Regions from separate parts of the Aestuariirhabdus sp. LZHN29 genome, predicted to be linked through region 3. Evidence: predicted binding sites of a transcription regulator. Region 3 holds the regulator's gene; each other region holds the start of a gene.
What was found. The regulator FNR, encoded in region 3, switches genes on or off when oxygen is low (the NO sensors DNR and NnrR bind a similar motif). The targets are predictions, from matches to a motif close to TTGATNTANATCAA.
Positions count from the first base shown of each region.

Region 1: a site for FNR is predicted at 2,373-2,386, ahead of ccoM (cytochrome c oxidase subunit CcoM). Genes of this name have one in related genera too.
Region 2: a site for FNR is predicted at 2,613-2,626, ahead of ACP3PW_RS01675 (OmpW/AlkL family protein). Genes of this name have one in related genera too.

Region 1 is NZ_JBNIEU010000002.1:722,422-726,615, forward strand. It holds gene rapA (RNA polymerase-associated protein RapA) at 1-1,073, opposite strand, end outside; gene ACP3PW_RS10130 (YebG family protein) at 1,268-1,528, opposite strand; gene ACP3PW_RS10135 (alpha-ketoglutarate-dependent dioxygenase AlkB family protein) at 1,682-2,326, shown strand; gene ccoM (cytochrome c oxidase subunit CcoM) at 2,452-2,562, shown strand; gene ACP3PW_RS10145 (SDR family oxidoreductase) at 2,892-3,695, shown strand; gene ACP3PW_RS10150 (BolA family protein) at 3,782-4,084, shown strand; gene ACP3PW_RS10155 (DsbA family protein) at 4,087-4,194, shown strand, end outside.
Region 2 is NZ_JBNIEU010000001.1:358,225-362,418, forward strand. It holds gene hrpB (ATP-dependent helicase HrpB) at 1-2,396, opposite strand, end outside; gene ACP3PW_RS01675 (OmpW/AlkL family protein) at 2,706-3,401, shown strand; gene ACP3PW_RS01680 (acyl-CoA dehydrogenase C-terminal domain-containing protein) at 3,510-4,194, opposite strand, start outside.
Region 3 is NZ_JBNIEU010000002.1:1,003,871-1,008,064, reverse strand. It holds gene hemN (oxygen-independent coproporphyrinogen III oxidase) at 1-1,327, shown strand, start outside; gene fnr (fumarate/nitrate reduction transcriptional regulator Fnr) at 1,532-2,293, shown strand; gene ACP3PW_RS11460 (adenine phosphoribosyltransferase) at 2,311-2,844, shown strand; gene ACP3PW_RS11455 (hypothetical protein) at 3,102-3,578, shown strand; gene ACP3PW_RS11450 (glycerate kinase) at 3,648-4,194, shown strand, end outside.

The DNA.
Region 1 (4,194 bases), 280 kb from region 3:
CTTAGCAGGTGCAGGACGGCATCGGCTACCGGGCGGTACCGGGCCTCTTCGTCTAGGAACTGTTCGAGCCCAGGGTAGCGGTCAGGATCGAGTAAGCGCAAGCGGGCAAAGTGACTCGCTTTGCCGAGCTGCTCAGGCGTCGCGGTAAGCAGCAAGACCGATGGCGTCTGCTGGGCGAGCCGCTCCACCAGAAGGTACTCTTGGCTTGGGTTCTGGGCTTGCCATTGCAAGTGATGGGCTTCATCGACCACCAGCAGATCCCAGCCCGCATCGATCAGTTGGCTTTGCAGGGGGCCGGGCTCTGACGCCAGTTGTGTCGAGCAGATCACCAGCTGCTCGCTTTCGAAAGGGTTCTCCTCACTCATCTCTTCGCAGCGAGCTCGGTCAAACAGGCTGAAGTGAAGGTTGAAACGGCGCAGCATCTCTACCAGCCACTGGTGCTGTAAGGTTTCCGGTACCAGTACCAGTACGCGGCGGGCTTCACCGGTCAAAAGTTGATGGTAAAGAATCATCCCCGCTTCGATGGTTTTCCCCAGACCAACCTCATCGGCTAGAAGTACCCGGGGAGCATGTCGTGTTGATACTTCGCGGGCAATATGTAGCTGGTGAGGGATAAGATTGGTGCGCGCCCCGCATAGTCCCAGTAGCGGCGAGCGCAGGGTGCGGTTGTAATGGGTGAGTGTACGATAGCGCAGTGCAAACTGATTGAGCTGGTCGACCTGCCCGGCGAGCAGGCGTTCGCGAGGCTTGTTGAACTGAATGAAGTTATCAAGGCAGGACTCAGGCAAGCTTTGTTTCTGGCCCTCATCGTCAACGCCGATGTAGGTAATCAAGCCCTCTTTGGAGGTGACCTCGGTGACCTGCAGAATCCAGCCTTCATGGCTCTTGACGCTGTCACCGGCTGCAAATTCGACTCGATGCAGCGGGTGATTGTGTCGAGCGTAGGCGCGGGTTTCACCACTGCCTGGATAGAGTACGGTGATCAGTCGATGATCCAGGGTGAGAATAGTGCCCAGCCCAAGGTCATTTTCAGCCTCGCTGATCCACCGCTGCCCAGGAACAAAATCGATCATACAGCCACCACCCTCGGTCAAAAAAAGGCGCTATGGTAATGGAAAGATAGGGAATAACAAGGAGTATTGTAGCAAGGGAGTGACCCGCAGGCTTTTAAAGTGATCCCGAGGAGTAATAAAGCGCAAGGGTGCAGCGCCACCCCCGGGGGATGGGGGGTTAGGGGCAGCGCTGCAAAAACAGGAAAGAGGTGGGATTATTCGCTGGCAGGGGCGCTGCCGATATCAAGAATCAGCTCGGGTTTGCCCTTCAAGGCCTGGGAGAAAACCTCTTTATTTCCAGCAATAAGCAGACCGATCTCCTCCGCCAGGGACTCATCCAGTTGACTGAACTGCGCCTCTAGCAGCGAAGTGATGTTCGCAGCCAGTTCCAGCATTTTGTCGTGCTCTTCAGCGCTTTTTTTGTCGGCGAACATACTTCCGTCCCTATCGCATTGCCACATTGGGATAACAGCCATCGTATACCTCGTTTGGTCATCACAGCTTTAGTGATTAGTTTTTGATACTGTATATATCAACAGTATATTTGTCCAGCCCAATTTGTTCTTGCTAGGCTACACAGTGTTGGACGAGTCTGTGTTTACGAGGCTTCCGAGAGTCGGCGGGGTAAAATGATGGTTAAGGAGCAGGAGTCGGTGATCAGTCCCGAAGAGTTGCCGTGCAATGCCCGTGCAACAACCATTCCCCTGGTGGATGGGACCCTGCAGTGGTACCCGACCTTTTTATCCGCGGAGGTAGCCGATACCCTGTTGCGGACGTTTGAGAGCAAGGTCACCTGGCGGCAGGACTTCTTGCAGATGGGGGCTCGACACATCACTATCCCACGCCTGCAAGCCTGGTATGGTGATCAGGGGTATCGCTATTCGGGGTTGTGGCTGGAACCGGCACCCTTTTTAGGCGAGCACCATGTTCTGTTGAAGATTTTGCGCGAATCCTTGGGGCTGCGCATCAACTCAGTGTTGATGAATCTCTATAGAGATGGCAATGACAGTGTCGGGTGGCACGCAGACGATGAATCAGTACTGGGGGAAAATCCCTGCATCGCATCGCTGAGCCTGGGGGGGACACGTCGGTTCCACCTGCGCCACCGCCAGGATTCCCGGCAGAGGCTGTCGCTGGAACTAAGTCATGGCTCGTTGCTGGTGATGTCGGGCCCCATTCAGCACTGCTGGCGTCACCAGATCCCCAAGACCCGGCGCCCCGTAGCGCCGAGGATCAACCTGACTTTCCGCTATCTTCACCCCGATAGAGTTTGAGATAGGTCAACTTATTCGTTATGTCTGATGGTTCAGTGTATGGAAATTGATCGGTGTCAATTCTGCATGGCTTGGCCGGTGGTAGCCTCGTTAGCAATTCAAGGTTATTACAGGGAGTGACAACCATGTTTTTAGATGAAGTAGTGTTGGCTGGGTTACTAACCGTTGGTTTGATGATCTCATTTTTTGCCGGGCTCTATTACTTCCTTCGTAAAGACATGGATAAGCATCCATAGCATTGTCGCTTGCCTGCACCGAATAAGGCGGAATCAGAAGTCCTGTGGGTTGTCAGGTTCTCACAGGGTCTCTGGTTCCGCCTTACCTTTTTTGAAGCGCTTTCCGGGGTCTCTTCCTGGATTTGCTCTTATTCGACATCCTCTCCCCCGATACGCCCCGTGCGACCTTGTATAGGGCTGCATAGTATAGGGCTGCAAAGCTGTGGTTTGTCACGGGTCTACCAAGTTCCACGGTTGTTGCTGCCCTATTCAGCGGATCAATAGTCGTTGTGATTCGGCCCTCGGTTGGGAAATGATATCGGCCAAGTCAGTTATCTAACGGGGACACTATGAGTAAACGAGTAATGATTACCGGCGCCGGCAGTGGCTTGGGTCGAGAGTTGGCCTATTGCTATGCGCGTCAGGGGTGCAGGGTGGCACTGGCCGATCTCAATGATGAGGGGTGCCAGCAAACGGCCCTTCAGGTTACTGAACTCGGTGGCGTCGCAGAGGTTTTTCACTGCGATGTGCGCCGACCAGAACAGTTGCAGCAGATATCGGACACCCTGGAGGCCAAGTGGGGTGGGGTGGATTTATTGATCAACAACGCAGGCGTAGCCGGAGGTGGTGCCTTCGCTGACCTGAGTGACGATGAGTGGGACTGGATGCTGGGCATCAACCTTAAAGGCGTGATCAATGGGTGCCGGATTTTTCTCCCAGGTCTGCAAAAAAACCGGGGGCAGATCTGTAATATCGCATCGATGGCCGGGTTGCTCGGCGCGCCGGGTATGAGCCATTACAATGTGGCCAAGGCTGGGGTAGTTGCGCTGTCAGAAAGCCTGCAGGCAGAACTTGCCCCTCAAGGGTTAGCCGTTAGCGTGGTGTGCCCCTCATTTTTCCAAACCAATTTGCTGGACTCCTATCGCGGTAGCTCTGAAACACTCAAAACCAACGTGGCGAAGTTGTTGGCCGGATCGCCCATTAGCGCTGAAGAGGTCGCGCAACGCATTGTTGAAGGGGTGGATGCCGGTCAATTTATGATTCTTCCCCACGATGAAGGGGCTCTAGCCTGGGAGTTCAAACGCAAGGATCCGGAAGGGCACCGGCTGATGATGGAACAGCTGGCCATTAAAATGGCAGAGAAGGGGATGTAATCCCTTTTTTCGAGGGGGTGATGCCTGGGCTCGATTTCGTTTACTATCCCATTACCTGATCGATACTGACACGGTTAAACCCCCTTATGGATATGCTCGAACAAGTTCGCCAACAGCTACACGCCACCTTTGCACCTTCGTATCTCGAAGTGCTTAACGAAAGCCATATGCACCGGGTTGAACCGGGCTCCCAAAGTCATTTTAAGGCGGTTGTGGTCAGCGATGCCTTTGAGGGTGTACGCACCCTCAAGCGCCATCAGCAGATTTACGCAGCGCTCGCACAGGAGATGCCACTGATTCATGCGCTGGCGCTTCACACCTATACGCCGGGTGAGTGGGCTTTGCGCGAAGAGGCCCCTAAAACGCCTAACTGCCTCGGTGGAGAGTAGGTATGCACCTGTACTACTTTTTTGACCCGATGTGTTCCTGGTGCTGGGGGTTTGCGCCTCAGTTTTCCCGCCTGCACAAGGATTATAGCGAGCAGATACCCATATCCATG
Region 2 (4,194 bases), on a different contig from region 3:
ACGGGCCGTTGAGCCGGCGATAGCAAACTCAAGGTCAGGGGCTGTTTTCCTGCCGCCAAACAGGGATGAGAGGTACAGCCGAACATCTCCTGCAAGCGCACGGCCAGAACCGGTGCCTGAGGGTCACTGTAGTCGATGCGGAGCCTGGAGCCCGAGGCCACTTCCCAACGCTCCGGCGCCAGCGATTGTAAACACTTGCTGGTTTCCCAGTCGAGCAGAGCCAGTAGCACCTGGCTAAGATCAAGGGTACGCAATTGCTCCAGCCGGGTTTGCCGGTCAAGATACGGCTGCAGCCACTGTTCCAGATTTTCATCCAACCATCGGTCATCGAGGGAGGGTATTTCGGTGTTAAATCGGGCGGCGAAACAAAAACGTTCGCGCAATGCCTTGCTACCCTCATCCCAGGGCAGCGAATGGATTCCCCGCTCACGAACTCCTTGCAGAAGAGCCTGTTGCAGCTCACTCGGAGCCGGCTCCAGCAGCCGACTTTGATGCACGACCAACGCCCCCAACTGCTTACGCGTTTCAGCAACGACCTGCTGCTGACGTTTAGCCCAGGACACATCACGCACAGTCACCAACTGTTCGGCAAACTGATCCTGCAAGGCCTCCAGGTCAATTTCACACGCAAGAAATATACGAGCATCACTTTTGTTTTTCATGCCCCCAAGCTCAGCGACTACCAACCAGGGCATCGATGCCATCCCATCATTAGCGGACATCGAAGCGCCTTTTCCGTTAGCCAGCCGATAGCTCCCCGGTTCGGCGCCGCGCCGCTGGGCAATTCGATCGGGATAGGCCCAGGCCAGCAAACGCGCAATCTGGTCACGATCATAAACCCTTTGACGCACACTGAACTGTCGCTGCCACTGCTTCGATAGTTGGCGGGCACGCTGCAAGGCTCCGTGACGAATGCTCATCCACCGTGGTGGGCGCTCCCCCTCCATGACCGCCAGTCTCAACATGATATCGGCATCGGGCTGGTTACGTGCCGTCATGAGCAGGTCGCGTTCGCTCAGTAACCCCGCTAGCTGGCAGGCGGCGTAACCCAGGGATTCTTGCTGGGCCCTGATCACCATGTGCGCCAACCGCGGATGCATGGCCAAGGCGGACATATCAAGCCCATGTTTGCTGATCTGCAATGGCCCCTGGTTGTCGGCTTGCAATGCCTGTAAGCGCTGGAGCAGATCACAGGCTGTATTGAAATGCGCCTGCGGGGGTGGATCTAGCCACAGGTAAGCCGCAGGATCCAGCTCCCCCCATGCGGCAAGTTCCAGCGCCATGGAGCTGAGATCGGCTTCCTGTATTTCTGCCGCGGTATAGCTCTCCAGCTGCAGGTTTTCACTCCACAAACGATAGCAAACCCCCGATTCCAGGCGACCGGCACGCCCCGCCCTCTGCTGGGCCGAGGCCAGCGAGATACGCTGTGTGTCGAGGCGCGTCATGCCCGAGACCGGGTCGAAGCAGGGCCGGCGCACCAGTCCGCTATCGACGACGATACGCACCCCTTCGATGGTAAGACTGGTCTCGGCGATAGGCGTGGTCAACACCAGCTTGCGGGCACCCTTTACAGAGGGACTGATGGCGCGCTGCTGCACTTCAAAGGGAAGCTCACCGTATAAAGGGCACAGCTGAATTGCAGAAAACTCCTGAACCTCCTCCAACATCTTCTGCAACCGCTGAATCTCTCCGCTGCCCGGTAGAAACAGCAAAATATCCCCCGACTGCGCGCTCACGATCTGGCCAATCAAACTCACCAACGCCGCGTACCATTGCGAAGCAGAGCGTTGTAAGGAACCGATATCCCGGTAAAAAACCTCAACCGAAAAAGTTCGTCCACTGCTAGTTAACAGTATTGAGTCGGATAAACGCTCATTGATACGGCCACCATCCAATGTTGCCGACATAATCACCAATTTAAGCGGATCCTCGTCACGATAAAGCTGCTGGGTTTGCTGGCACAGGGCGAGTCCAAGATCGGCCTGGAGTGAGCGTTCATGAAACTCATCAAATAGCACCACCGCGTAATCGCCCAATTCGGGATCGCTTTGAAGCTGGCGGATCAACACCCCTTCGGTCACGACCTCGATACGGGTATTGGGGCCGACACAGCGCTCCAGGGATATTCTGTAACCGACACGATCACCCACCGGCTCACCCAACAGGGACGCCATTCGGTGAGCCGCTGCTCGGGCGGCGAGGCGCCGCGGTTCAAGCAGCAGAATTTTACGCCCCTGCAACCAGGACGCTTGCAGCAGCAACGCCAGAGGAACCGCTGTTGTTTTCCCCGCTCCAGGGGGGGCCTGCAACACCAGGTTGTGGCGCAACGCCAACTCCCGCGTGAGTTCAGGCAAAAGCTCTGCGATCGGTAGTTGGCGGATTGCTTCAGGCAGCACGATGGGACCCGTGTAGGGAGAGTGGAGAGGGAAATGAGTTTATCAATATATTCCCTTGCAAAGTATTGGGTGGCGATCTAAATCGGGCCTATGATACATAGCGTTTAGCTACGACACTCCCCTTAAGGCACCAGCATTGACAAACATCACAACCTCAATTCCATGCGCCAGACGATTACGGGAAAGCAACCACTCTTTGTTGATTTATATCAACTGTTGAGCTATATCAATACACGCACTTTTAGGGCGGGTATAGAATTCATCCCATAATAACTATTGGACAGACAACAACTACACAGGGAAATGACTATGAAAAGATTAACGCTTCTTACCGCTATCATTGCAGCGACCGCGACCCTTTCCGGACAGGCAATGGCTCGCGAGGCGGGTGACATCATTGTCCGCGCCGGTGCGGCAACCGTGGACCCCTCCGGAGTCGAAAGCGACGAGATAACGCTTAACGGCACAGGCCTTGGTGCCGAAGTGAATAATATAGATAGCAGCACCCAGCTGGGGTTAACTTTCACCTATATGGTTACCGACCAGATTGGTCTCGATTTACTCGCTGCCACCCCCTTCGAGCACGATATCAAGGCTCAAGGGCTAGAGGGATTAGGCATCAACAAGGTCGGCAGCACCAAACATCTGCCCCCCACCCTCTCAGTGCAATATCACCCTATGGGGGGCAGTGACTCCAAGTTTCAGCCTTTCCTGGGGCTGGGCTTGAACTACACCACCTTCTTCGATGAAGACGCCAGCGGGGAGCTGGAAACCGCTCTGGGGGAAAAGTATGACCTGGATCTGGACGACTCCTGGGGTATGGCTTTTCAGGCTGGGGCCGACTACTTTATTACCGACAACCTAGCCGTTAATGCCACCGTATGGAAGCTCAACATCCAAACCGAAGCAGAGTTCAAGGGCAAGAACTCAGGTAATCGCATTAAAGCCAAAGACGTAGACATCAACCCCTGGGTTTATATGGTCGGCCTCGGCTACAGGTTCTAGCCAACACCATCGGGCGTCAGTTGACGGCCCAAACAAAAAAGGGGATGCAGGCTGGAACCTGCATCCCCTTTTTTTATTCGGCGGTACTCACCACCGAATCCGATTTTGCTAGAACAGTTCATCCGCCAGCGCGTACAGAGGCTCGGCACCCGACTTGATGCTCGCCTCCAGGCTCAGGACGCGGGGCAACAGTCGCTTGTAGAAGTAGCGAGCCGTCGCCAGTTTGGCTTCGTAAAAGCCTCGCTCTTCGGTACCCTGGTCCAGCTGCTGCTGTGCCTTTTGCGCCATAAGCACCCACATATACGCGTAGGCGGTGTAGCCAAACAGGTGCAGATATTCAACGGAGGCGGCGCCAATTTCATTCGGATCGTTAGCCGCACGCTCCAACACCCAATCAGTGGTCGCTTGCAAGCGATCGCAAGCGTCCAGCAACGGCGTACGAAACTCCTCCGCAATCCCTGCCGCCACTTCACGAATTTCAGCGACGAAAAGGGCCGTCCACTTGCCCCCATTGGCCACCGTCTTGCGGCCCATCAGGTCCAGCGCCTGCACGCCATTCGTGCCTTCATAAATTTGGGCAATGCGGGCATCACGAACCAACTGCTCCTGCCCCCACTCACGAATATAACCGTGGCCACCGAAAACCTGCTGACCGTCGATCGTGTTGTTCAGGCCCATATCCGTCATAAATGCTTTGGCCACGGGTGTCAGCAATGCAACCATCGCTTCGGCCTGTAACCTGTCCTCTTCCACGTCACTGAACTTAACAAGATCCAGCTGCTTTGCGACATAG
Region 3 (4,194 bases):
TCGTTACACCTCCTACCCTACTGCCGTCCAGTTCCATGAACTGTTCAGCATCAAAGAGTACCGCGATGCCGCTGCGCAGAGCGTAGAAAAGAATACGCCCCTGTCGCTCTACTTCCACCTCCCGTTTTGTACTCATGTCTGCTACTACTGCGGCTGCAACAAGGTGATTACCAAGGATCGCACCAAGGCGATCCCCTATCTGGAGCTCCTGCACCGTGAAATTGAGATGCAAGCAGAGCTTTTCAGTACCAAGCAGACCGTTGAACAGTTGCACTGGGGCGGCGGTACCCCAACGTTCCTCAGTATCGAGCAGATGCAAGCGTTGATGGCCAAAACCCGCCAGCATTTCAATCTTGTGGATGAAAGCAAGGGCGATTTCTCCATCGAGATTGATCCGCGCGAAGCCGACTGGGCCACCATGAATGCCCTACGAGAAATGGGCTTTAACCGCTGCAGCCTCGGCGTGCAGGATCTCGACCCCAAAGTACAAAAGGCGGTGAACCGCGAGCAATCCGAAGCCGATACCATCGCTATCATCGATGCTTCCCGCGCCCTGCAGTTCCAGTCTATCAACATCGATCTGATCTACGGCCTGCCGTTCCAGACCGAAGCCAGCTTTATGAAAACCCTTGAGCGGGTGATCGAGATCTCGCCTGATCGCCTGTCGGTATTCAATTACGCCCACCTGCCCGAGCGTTTTATGCCCCAGCGCCGCATCAACGCTGAAGACCTGCCCTCCTCAACCGAGAAGCTGGCGATCATGCAAAACACTACCGAAAGGCTGCTGCAAGCGGGCTATTCCTATATCGGTATGGATCACTTCGCGCGCCCCGATGACGAGCTGGCCATCGCCCAGGAGTCCGGCACCCTGCACCGTAACTTCCAGGGCTACACCACCCATGCCCACTGCGATCTTGTCGGCATGGGCGTCTCCTCCATCAGCCAGGTGAATGGCTCCTACAGCCAAAACCACGCCGATATCAAGATGTATATGAATCGCATCGAAAGCGGTGAGTTTGCGATCAAGCGTGGGCTGGTAATGAACGAAGACGACTTTATCCGCCAGGCGGTAATCTCGCAGCTAATCTGCCACTTTCAGCTCGAATTTGCCCCCATTGAAGCGCGCTGGGGGATTCAGTTTGGCGACTATTTCGCAAAAGAACTCGAGCAGTTGCAGCCTATGGTCGATGATGACCTGATCACCATCGACAGCAACGGTATCGAGGTGACCGGTCGTGGTCGACTGCTGATCCGCAACATCTGCATGCAGTTTGATCATTATCTGGGACATGATAGTAATAAGGGACGTTTTTCCAAGGTCATCTAGCCGCCACCTCAAATGAGCTGTGCCCCGATTGGGGCACAGCCACCCCCCCCTATTTCCCCACTCATGCTCTCATTCCGAGCCCGTCGCAGTGGGTGCTCTACACAGACGCTACCAAAGAAGCTGCACTTTGGTTTTGTTTTGTGACCGAATTCCCCTACAATGTTTGCGATAACAACCTGACACTCGAAGGGGCTGCTGCCGTTTATGAGCTCTAAACTCAACGTTAAAACTGTAAATAGCGTCGCTTGCAAGGAATGCAGCCTGAGTTCTCTCTGCCTGCCTATCGCCCTCGCAATTGACGAAATCGACCAGCTCGATGACATCATCAAGCGCGGTCGCCCACTGAAAAAAGGCGAACACCTGTTCCTGGAGGGGGACCCCTTCACCTCAATCTACGCCGTTCGGTCGGGAGCGCTAAAAACCTACACCTCAACCAACGAGGGTGAAGAGCAGATCACCGGATTCCAGCTGCCCAGCGAAATACTGGGACTCAGTGGCATGGATGGAGATACCTATCCGGTCTCCTCACAAGCGATGGAAACCACCATGATCTGTGAGATCCCCTTTGAAAAACTCGACGAGCTATCGGACAAACTGCCCAAGCTGCAAAAACAGCTGATGCTACTAATGAGCCGACGTATCCGCGATGACCAGCAGATGATGTTGCTGCTCAGCAAGAAAAACGCCGATGAGCGCATCGCCACGTTCCTGGTCAATCTTTCCGCCCGTTTCAGGCGTCGAGGGTACTCCTCACACGCGTTTCGCCTATCGATGTCGCGCAACGAAATGGGTAACTATCTGGGTCTCGCGGTGGAAACCGTCAGCCGGGTATTCACCCGCTTTCAACGCAGCGGCCTGATCGAAGCGAATGGAAAGGATATCAATATTACCGATGCGGAGCGCCTTTGTGCCCTCGCGGGCGGTCGTTTACTTGATCCAGCCAAAGATGCGGCGCAAAACGGCTAACCGCCGGGAAACACTGAATGATCTTTGATGAGTTTTTTATAAAGTCTCTTGTACGCCCGATACCGGACTGGCCAAAGCCCGGCGTCACGTTCCGCGACATCACCCCGCTCTACCTTTCTCCCAAGGCTCAGCGGATGGTGGCCGACAGCCTGATTCAGCGCTATGTTGAGTCCGAGATCACCCACATCGGTGCCCTAGATGCCCGTGGTTTTCTGTTGGGTTCGGTACTGGCCTACGAGCTGAACAAACCGCTGGTGCTGTTTCGAAAACAGGGAAAGTTACCCGCCCAGACCCTGCAGGAGGCTTACGACATTGAGTATGGCCAAGCGATACTGGAGGTGCACAAAGATGCCATTCCAGCAGGTGCCAACGTACTGCTGCTGGATGATCTGATTGCCACCGGAGGTACCCTCTGTGCCGCCGCATCACTGGTAAAATCACTTCACGCCAACATCTACGAAGCCGCTGCAATTATCGATCTGCCGGACCTCGGCGGCAGCCAGCGCTTACAAGACCTGGGCATCCCCACCTACACGCTCTGTGCATTCTGAGGCCCGCCAGAAATCTCGAACGGGGCCACCTGAATGCCGGCCCTGGCACCCGCTTCCTGTTCACTCATCTCCCCCTAAAGAGGCAAATCGCCTAACCACTCGCTCTGCACATAACTAAACATTCCAAAAAACAATAAAAACATTTAAAAACAGGATGTTAGAGGCGCATTTTAAGTCTAGAATCAAATTCACCTGCTAACTTAATTGTCTTTTAATCATCGACGGCAGGCTTCATAGGGACACTGGGGGGTGAACCGATGGGAATTGATGCAGAGCAGTTAGGACAACATATTATTCAACCCACACTGGAGCTGTGCGGCCACTATAGCGCCGCCGCCCAGCAGCTGTTGGTTGGCACGGCTGCAGCCGAGAGCAACCTGGGGGAACAGCTTTATGGTAAACAGGGTGGGTTAGGGCTTTATCGCATCTCAGCGGAAGTTCACCAAAGAGTATGGGACGATTACCTGGTCGATTTTCCCGAGTTGGCAAGCCGGGTCCGGGGCTTCGCCAGCCAGCGCCTTTTTTTCAGCCAACCCCATCAGGAACTGGTTTATAACCTGGCCTACGCTACCGCAATCGCGTGGTTTAATTACCTACGCTGCGGAGCAAATCTGGCTGGAATCGAGACCACAGATACCGAAGCCCTGGCTGCCATCTGGTGGCATTATTACCACCCAACCGACCCGGATGGCACGCGCTTCATGAATTGCCACCCGCGCACACGAGCAGCCTAATGCGTTCCTGACATAGCCTTGCAGGCGGGATACTGATAAAAAGGGGACTGATTCTCAAGGCCCTGATTTATGAAGATACTGCTTGCACCGGATTCCTTTAAAGGCTCGCTCAGCGCGGCCCTGTTTTGCGACATTGCACAAGAGGCTATTCTTACCCAACTGCCCGACGCCATCGTCCATCGGTGTCCCTTAGCCGACGGTGGCGAGGGCACCGTTGATGCCCTTATCGCCAATACCGGAGGCACCAGGGTCAGCCTGTCGGTAACGGGGCCACTGGGTGATCCTGTTGAAGCCAGTTATGGCATTCTCGGCGATGGCGCCACGGCCATTATCGAAATGGCGAGCGCCTCCGGGTTACCTCTGGTGCCTCCGCCCCAACGCAACCCCATGCACACTACGAGTTTTGGCACCGGCGAGCTAATCCGTGACGCTCTCTCCCGTGGCTGCAAGCAGATCATTCTGGGGATCGGCGGCAGCGCTACCCACGACGCGGGCGCCGGTGCGCTCTGCGCGCTGGGTGCGACACTCCTCGACCACAACGGCGACCCAATCCCGGCCGGGGCCGAAGGGCTGCTGCTATTGAACCGTATCGATCTAGGCGAGCTGGATCCGCGAC